2 regions of the Sulfitobacter sp. EE-36 genome follow, and region 1 is predicted to be linked to the other one. Evidence: riboswitches for the same ligand, from Rfam matches in the RefSeq annotation. Region 1 holds a riboswitch; the other holds the start of a gene.
What was found. A riboswitch is a leader RNA that binds a small molecule or an ion and turns the genes downstream of it on or off. The one in region 1 is predicted to bind cobalamin.

Region 2: linked by a shared signal. The riboswitch ahead of EE36_RS11835 (ABC transporter substrate-binding protein) and the one ahead of EE36_RS05035 (energy-coupling factor ABC transporter permease) in region 1 are both predicted to bind cobalamin.

The regions. Positions count from the first base shown of each region.
Region 1 covers NZ_CH959310.1:485,776-490,224, forward strand. Annotated here, with positions in the region: gene EE36_RS05025 (cobyrinate a,c-diamide synthase) at 1-295, shown strand, start outside; gene cobA (uroporphyrinogen-III C-methyltransferase) at 292-1,008, shown strand; cobalamin riboswitch at 1,035-1,251, shown strand; gene EE36_RS05035 (energy-coupling factor ABC transporter permease) at 1,324-2,007, shown strand; gene cobF (precorrin-6A synthase (deacetylating)) at 2,069-2,821, shown strand; gene cueR (Cu(I)-responsive transcriptional regulator) at 2,831-3,217, opposite strand; gene EE36_RS05050 (heavy metal translocating P-type ATPase) at 3,238-4,449, opposite strand, start outside.
Region 2 covers NZ_CH959310.1:1,922,448-1,926,896, reverse strand. Annotated here, with positions in the region: gene EE36_RS11850 (AraC family transcriptional regulator) at 1-109, opposite strand, end outside; gene EE36_RS11845 (SDR family oxidoreductase) at 277-1,224, shown strand; tRNA gene EE36_RS11840 (tRNA-Glu) at 1,409-1,483, shown strand; cobalamin riboswitch at 1,606-1,805, shown strand; gene EE36_RS11835 (ABC transporter substrate-binding protein) at 1,949-2,965, shown strand; gene EE36_RS11830 (iron ABC transporter permease) at 2,986-4,014, shown strand; gene EE36_RS11825 (ABC transporter ATP-binding protein) at 4,011-4,449, shown strand, end outside.

The DNA.
Region 1 (4,449 bases):
CGACAAGGAAGGCGTGCGGCACCAGATGGCGGGGCTGCTGGGGCTGGAAACCAGCTACGAGAAGCGCAAGATGCATCTGGGCTACCGGCTTGCCACGCTGAACGAACCCGGCCCCGGCTATGACGCGGGCGCGCGGTTGCGGGGGCATGAATTCCACTATTCTACGATCCTGTCGCAGCCCGATACACCGCTGGCGCGGGTGGTCGATGCCAATGGGGCCGAAGTGCCCGAGACAGGCTCGCGCCGCGGCCATGCGACGGGCACCTTCTTTCACCTGATTGCGGGGGCATCATGAGCGGTTTCGTCTCTTTCGTCTCCTCCGGTCCGGGTGATCCCGAGCTGCTGACCGTGAAGGCGGTAAAGCGGTTGCAAGAGGCCGAAGTCGTGCTGTTCGACGATCTGTCGGCGGGTCCGATCCTTGAACATGTCTCGCCCGAGGCGGATTTGATCGGGGTGGGCAAACGCGCCGGACGGCTGTCTCCGAAGCAGGATCACGTGAGCCGTTTGCTGGTCGAACACGCATTGACCGGCGCGCGGGTGGTGCGGCTCAAAAGCGGGGACGCGGGCGTGTTTGGCCGGCTTGAAGAAGAGCTGACCGCGCTGAAAGCGGCAGGCGTCGCCTTCGAGATCATCCCCGGTGTGACGGCAGCGTCTTCGGCGGCGGCGGCAGCGATGATCCCACTGACACGGCGGCTGACCGCGCGGCGGGTGCAATTCATCACCGGCCACGGCGAATCGGGGGCCTTGCCCGAAGATCTGAACATGGCGGCGCTGGCCGACCCTACGGCGACCACGGTCGTCTACATGGGCCGCCGCACCTTTGCGGGTTTCGCCGCGCGGCTGATCGCGGCGGGCTTGCCGCCCTCGACCCCTGCCCTGCTGGCAGAGGCGGTATCGACCCCCGATCAAAAGCTGAGCCGCCACACGGTTGAAAGCCTTGCCCATCTGCCACTGGATCCCGCAACGTCAGCGCCTGCGCTGATCCTTTACGGGCCGTTGACCGAATAGATGACTTGACAAAACCAACCCGAAAATGACCACCTATTCCGGACGGTTCCCCGTGCGCCTTCGGGCAATCGGGGTGAAAAGGGAATACGGTGCGGTGCCAAAGCAAAGGTGCCAAATCCGGAACTGCCCCCGCACCTGTAAGTGAAGAGCAACCCGCATTGCCACTGGGCCACACCGCCTGGGAAGGCGCGGCACGCATGGACGCACAAAGTCAGGAGACCTGCCGTCATGGGGATGATCCCCGATCCAACTGGCTGCCCCCCCGGGGCGGCTTTCACATTATGCCGTCGGGGAAGACGGTAAGGAGACCTGAATATGCATATCGAACCCGAAGTCGTGACCGGCGCCAAGCTGGTCCTGTCCTATGGCACCGCCGCCGGTGCTGCGGCCTATACCGCGAAAACCGCAATGGACTCTGTCCGTGAGAAAGGCGTCGTGCCTTTTGCGAGCGGGGCCGTGGTGGCCACCGCGCTGACCTTTGTCTTTTTCCAGGTCTTCCCGCATTTCCCCGTGGGCGTGAGCGAAGTGCACCTGATCCTCGGGTCGACCCTGTTCCTGCTGTTCGGCGTGGCCCCTGCGGCTGCCGGTCTGGCACTTGGTCTGCTGGCGCAGGGCGTGTTCTTTGCCCCCATCGACCTGCCGCAATACACGATGAACGTCACCACGCTGCTGGTGCCCTTGTTCATGGTCTCGGCGCTGGCCAAACGCATCATCGCACCCAATACCGCCTATGTTGATCTGACCTATGTTCAAGCGCTCAAGCTGTCGACCGCGTTTCAGGCGGGCGTTGTGGGCTGGGTCGCCTTCTGGGCCATCTACGGTCAGGGCTTTGCCGCCAGCAACATCGCCGCTGTGGCCAGCTTTGGCGGGGCCTATATGATGGTCATCCTGATCGAGCCGCTGGTGGATCTGGCCGTGCTCGCCGCCGCGAAAACCCTGCGCGATTTCGCGGGCAGCGCGCTGTTCACCAAGCGTCTGACACAGACTGCCGCTGAATAATCCAAGACCCGACGCGGCCCCCTATTCTGCGGGCCGCGTCACCCCCTGCCGGAGCCTCAAGATGTTTACGCTTTCACTGATCGGCATCGGGTCCGGCAATCCCAAACACCTGACATTACAAGCCATCGACGCGTTGAATGCCTGCGATGTGATCCTGATTCCGTCCAAGGGCGCGGGCAAGGATGATCTGGCCGGCCTGCGGCACGAGATTTGCGCCCAGGTGCTGCGGTCGGACGGGCCTGATATTCACGAATTCACCCTGCCCAAACGCGACGCCGCCAACCCTGATTATCACGCGGGCGTCCACGATTGGCATGATGCCATTGCACAGGTCTGGCTGGCCGAGATGCAGCGCACCCTGCCCCAAGGCGGCCGTGTCGGTTTCCTCGTCTGGGGGGATCCGTCGCTGTATGACAGCACCCTGCGCATTGCGGAGCGGTTGCAAAAGGTCGTCACACTCGCCGTCGATGTCGTGCCGGGGATCACCTCGCTTCAGGTACTGACGGCGGGCCATGCGATCCCGCTGAACACCATCGGCAATCCCGTCACCATCACCACCGGTCGGCAGCTGCGCGATCATGGCTGGCCGCAGGATGTAGATACGATTGCCGTCATGCTGGACGGCACCTGCGCCTTCGAGGTGTTGCGGCAGCACAGCGACGTCCACATCTGGTGGACCGCCTATGCCGGCATGCCGAACGAGCGTCGCATCGCAGGCCCGCTGGATCAGGTCTGCGACCGCATCATCGCAACACGGGCAGAGGCACGCGCCGCCCATGGCTGGATCATGGATATCTACCTGCTGCGCCGGTAGACACGCGCGCTACAGCTTTTCGAGCCGTTGCAAGATCGGGCAGTCGGGGCGGTCATCGCCAGCGCATTCATGCACCAGATGGGTCAAGGTCTGACGAATATCTTGCAGGTCCGCGATCTTGCTTTCGATCTGCGCCAAATGTTGCTGGGCGATGGCACGGACATCGGCGCTGGCGCGATCCTGATCATCCCAAAGCGCCAGCAGGTCGCGGCAATTCTCGATCGTGAAGCCCAAGGCCCGCGCACGGCCCAGAAACGTCAGCTTATGCACGTCGCTGTCGCAAAAGCTGCGATACCCGTTGGTGTCACGCGCGGGCGTGATCAGACCGATGTCTTCGTAGTAGCGGATGGTCTTGGCAGGCAGACCTGCGCTTTTCGACACGTCACCGATGTTCATAGACGTCTCCTTTCGTTGAATTAGGCGGTTGCTGCGGCGGCGATCCACCGCAGGCGCAGGGCGTTGAACAGGACAAAGACGCTCGACAACGCCATGGCGGCGGCGGCAAGCACGGGCGACAACAGCACGCCGAACAGCGGATAGAGCACACCGGCTGCAACAGGGATCAGCAGCGCGTTATAGCCAAAGGCCCAGAAGAGGTTCTGGCGGATATTGCGCATGGTGTGCTGGCTGATGTGCAGGGCGTTCACCACCCCTTGCAGATCGCCCGACATCAGCACCACGTCGGCCGCTTCGATGGCGACATCCGTTCCGGTACCGATGGCAATACCCACGTCGACCCCCGCCAGCGCGGGCGCATCATTGATCCCGTCCCCGACAAAGGCGACCTTGTGGCCCGCCTGTTGCAGGTCCTCCAGCGCGGCGACCTTGCCGTCGGGCAGCACTTCGGCGACCACGGTATCGATCCCCAAACGGTCGGCAATCGCCTGCGCCGTCGCCTTGTTGTCACCGGTGATCATGGCGATTTTCAGCCCCGCTTCATGCAGTGCCTCCAGCGCTTGGGGCGTCGTTTCCTTGATCGGGTCGGCGACGCCGATCATCGCGACAAGCGCCCCATCCACGGCCGCGAAAAGCGGTGTCTTGCCCTCTGCCCCCCATGCTGCCGACCGCCCCTCTGCCGCGGCGAGAGAGACCCCTTCGGCCTCCATGAAACGGTCCGCCCCGACAAGCACGCGACGTCCCTCGACCTCGGCGCGCACACCGTGGCCGGTTTGCGAGGCAAAAGAGGTCACCGCTGACAGCGACAGCCCCTGTTTTTCGGCATGGCGCAGGATGGCGCTGGCAATCGGGTGCTCTGACTGCGCCTCGACCGACGCGACGAGCCGCAACGCATCGGCCTGCGACCAGCCGTTGAAGACATCCAGATCCGTCACCTCAGGCCGACCGGCGGTCAGCGTGCCGGTTTTATCAAGCGCGATGGTATCGACCTCGGCCAAGACCTGCAGCGCGTCCCCCTTGCGGAACAGCACGCCCATCTCGGCCCCTCGCCCTGTGCCCACCATGATAGAGGTCGGCGTGGCCAGCCCCATCGCACAGGGGCAGGCGATGATCAGCACCGCGACGCTTGCCACCAAAGCGTGCCCCAGGGACGGCTGCGGCCCGAACGCCAGCCAGACAAGGAAGGTGGCCGCGGCAATCGCCATGACGACGGGCACGAACCACATGGTGAT
Region 2 (4,449 bases), 1.4 Mb from region 1:
GAATCGCCTGCGTGGCCCGAAACAGGCGCACCCCGTCAATGCCGGTTCCCGTCAGCCCCTCTTGGGTCGCGTTGTTCTGGATTAGCTGTCTGATCTGGTCTTTGCTCATGAGGGCGATCTACTGCGTCACATCAGCCTTTCGCAAGCGCGTGATACAATCAGGCAAGTATTCGCGACGATCTCGCCTGTTTTGAGAGACAGCCGAGAGCTATTTACCCTTCAACACCAAACACAGCGCGCATCGCTGCCGCGCTGACATCGAAAAGGAACATGACGATGAAGGACACGACTTTCGGACCCAAAGGCTGGACACCTGATCGCCTTGGATCGCTCAAGGGGAAAACATATCTCATCACCGGCACGACCGCCGGTGCGGGCTTTCAGGCCACGCGCATCCTGCTGTCCAAGGGGGCAAAAGTCGTCATGCTGAACCGCAACGCCGATAAGTCCATCGCCGCGGTAAAAACGCTCAAGGACACGTTCGGTCCCAACGCCGAGGTGAGCTTTGTGCGGATGGATCTGTCTGATCTGGCCAGCGTGCGCGCCGCGGCTGAAGAGGTGCAAAGCACCGTTCCCCGGATTGACGCGCTGATCTGCAACGCTGCCATCGCGCAGGTGCCGACACAACAGCTGACCGTTGACGGGTTCGAAAGCCAGCTTGGCACCAACCACTATGGGCACTTCCTGCTGTGCGGGATGCTGTTTGATCGCATTCAGGAAAGCGCGGGCCGGATCGTTGTGGTGTCCAGCCTCGGGTACAACATGGGGATCAAGACGATCCAGTTCGACGACATGAACTGGGACAAGAACTATAGCGCCAACGCGGTCTACAGCCAAAGCAAGCTGGCGCAGATGATGTTTGCCTATGAGCTTCAGGACCGGCTGAAAGCCACCGACAGCCGCGTTGAGGTATACGTCTGCCACCCCGGCGCGTCGGCGACCTCGCTGATCAGCACAAGCGGCGGGCTTTTCACACGGGTCACCTGGTGGATGATGAGCAAGACGCCAATGGTGCAATCCGCCGAAAAAGGCGCGTATCCCGAGGTCATGTGCGCGACCGAAGACGGGTTGGCGCAGCGCGCGCTTTATGGCCCGACCGGATGGCTGCAAACCGGAGGGCCCGTTGGCAAAGGCACGCTGAACCCCCATGCCTACGACAAACCCGTGATGGAGAAACTCTGGACCGTCTCCGAAAAAGCGACAGGTTTTCACTGGGAAATCTAAGGGAAACGCGCGCCCTCATCCCGCGCGCGGCGCGCCTTTCACGCGACGATCCCCTCTCGCCATACGCCCCTTTGAATACGGCATCAAAATCTGTGATTTTTTTGCCGTATTTCCCCGCTTTCTCATGCGGCTTGCACTTGCGCCCGCCGATGGCTTTGCCTAAAGAAGCGCTCACAAGTTAAGTGGCCCGTTCGTCTATCGGTTAGGACGTCAGGTTTTCAACCTGAAAAGAGGGGTTCGACTCCCCTACGGGCTGCCACTTGGTTTTCCATCCGTTTGTTATTTGCCTCTCGTCCGTTCTGCGGAACCGTGGCCTGCGTTATTTGCCTTTGTCACGCGATGACGACCGCAAAAACGCAACTTGACGGGTGGGCGGACAACTGTCATCGAAACCGGGTCGGTTTCCTTCGGGAAATAATAGGGAATTCGCCATCCGCCCTTTGGTGTGGATGAACCGGAACTGCCCCCGCAACTGTAGACGGTGAGCTACCTCCATCATGCCACTGGGCCTAAAGGTCCGGGAAGGCGGGGACAGCCGCGATCCGTCAGTCAGGAGACCTGCCGACACTGAACCTGAAACACCGGGCGGGGTTGCTCGGGAGAGGATGATGATGGGACCGGATCTTACCTTACGCGCAGACCAAAATGCGCCCGCGCGCCGTTTGGCTGGCCCCTTCTCTTTCTATTCAAAGACCCCGGCATCGGACCAACCGGAGCCCTTGATATGAAACCATTTTTTTCCAGCCTGACCCTAATTGCGAGCCTTGCGGGCAGCACCGCGCTTGGCGCAGAGACAGACTATCCGCTGACGATCGACAACTGCGGCCATACGCTCAGCTTTGACGCGGCACCCCAGACCACCGTGACCATCGGGCAATCCACGACAGAGATCCTGTATCTGCTGGGCCAGCAGGACCGGATCGCGGGAACCTCTGTCTGGTTCAGCCCCGTTTTGCCAGAGTTCAAAGAGACGAACGATGCGATTGAACGGTTGGCGGACAACGATCCCAGCTTTGAAAGCGTGTTGGGCAAACGCCCCGATCTGGTCACCGTGATGTATGAATGGCACGTCGGCCCCGAAGGTATGGTCGGCACCCGCGACAGCTTTCACGAGGTGGGCGTGCCAACCTATGTGATGCCCACCGATTGCGCGGCCAAGGATAACTCTGTCGGCGCGGACGGCACGCGATCTGAACTGTTCACGACCCAGCAGTTGTATACCAGCATCGAAGAGCTCGCCCGCATCTACAACGCGCAAGACGCCGGTGCCACGCTGCTGGCAGACCTGCAATCGCGCGAGGCAAAGGCGGTCGAGAAAGCCAAATCGCTGAACCTGCCGCAAGGCACCTCGGCGCTGTTCTGGTTCTCGTCGTCCGAGATGGCGGCGGACCCTTATGTGGCAGGTCAACAGGGTGTGCCCGCCTATATGATGGACAAGCTTGGCGTTGAAAACGTCGTGACCTCGGCCGAGGAATGGCCGCTGGTCGGATGGGAGACTCTGGCGAAATCCGACCCGACCTTCATCGTGCTTGCCAAAATGGACCGTCGCCGCTTCCCCGCGGATGACATCGAGAAAAAGCGCGACTTCCTGATGAACGACCCCGTCGCCCGCGAGATGACCGCGGTGAAAGAGGGCCGCATCATCACCATGGACGCCCATGCGATGGACCCCACCGTGCGTGCGATCTATGCGCTGGAAACGATGGCTGACGCGCTGTCCGGTTTCGATCTGGCCGAATGACCGCAATCGACCGCTCTGTGATGCGCAGGCCGCAGTGGCACTGGTGGGTGATCATCCCGCCGGTGCTGCTGGCCGCACTGCTATTTGGTGCGGCCATCGGCGAGGTCTCTATCCCGCCGCTGGTGGTGCTGAAGGTGCTGGCCAACAAGGCGCTGAACGCGGGCTATGCGGTGGACAAGATCGACGAGGGCATCGTGTGGAACTACCGCATGGCGCGGGCCGTGGTGGCGATGTGCTGTGGCGCCGGTCTGGCGCTGTCGGGCGTCGTGTTGCAAGCACTGCTGCGCAATGCACTGGCGGATCCCTATCTGCTGGGCATCTCTGCGGGGGCGTCCACGGGTGCTGTTGCAGTGACCATCCTCGGGCTGGGGGGTGGTGCCATCTCGCTGTCTATCGGTGCGTTCAGCGGGGCGCTGGTGGCTTTCGCTTTTGTCGCCTTGCTGGCGCAGGCGGCGGGGGGCGGTGTGGGCCTGCGGGCCGCGGGCGTGATCGTGCTGGCCGGTATTGCGGGCAGCCAGATGTTCAACGCCCTGACCGCGCTGATGATCACGAAATCGGCCAATGCCGAACAGGCCCGTGCCATCATGTTCTGGCTTTTGGGGAATATGTCGGGCGTGCGCTGGCCCGATGTACTAAGCGCCCTGCCCGCGGCGATGATCGGTCTGCTGGCCTGTCTGTGGCACGCCCGCGCGCTGGATGCCTTTACCTTCGGCAGCGACAGCGCCGCGTCCTTGGGCATTCCGGTGCGCCGCGTGCAGCTGCTGCTGATCGGTACGGCGGCGCTGGTCACGGCGGTGATGGTCTCGGTGGTGGGTGCGATCGGCTTTGTCGGGCTGGTGATCCCCCATGCCATGCGCATCGTCGTGGGGCACCGTCATGCGATCCTTGTGCCTGCTTCCGCACTGGCGGGGGCGGTGTTTCTGGTCTTTGCCGATGTGATCTCGCGAGTGATCGTACCGGGCCAAGTGCTGCCCATCGGCGTGGTGACCGCTTTGGTCGGCGCGCCCGTCTTTGCACTGATCCTGATTGGCAAAAGGACGTCGCCATGATTCTGTCCTGTCACGAACTGGGCTGGCGGGTGCGCAACCGCGCCATCGTCAATGACGTGTCCCTGTCCTTGCGTCCGGGCGAAAAGCTGGGGCTGATCGGGCCGAACGGGTCGGGCAAATCCACGTTGCTGCATATGCTTGCCGGTATTCAGAAACCCTCGCGCGGGCGGGTCGAGCTGGACGGCGCACCGCTTGCAAAGATGCGCCAGCGCGATATCGCGCAGCGACTGGCCCTGGTTGAACAACACGCCGATACCGCAGATCGCATCACCGTGCGCCATGCCGTTGAACTGGGCCGCACCCCGTGGTTGTCCGCCCTGCGCGGGTGGAGCGCAGGGGACGACGCCATCGTCACGCAGGCGCTGGCGGATGTGGATCTGTCGGGGTTTGGCGACCGACACTGGCACACGCTGTCGGGCGGTGAACAACAGCGCG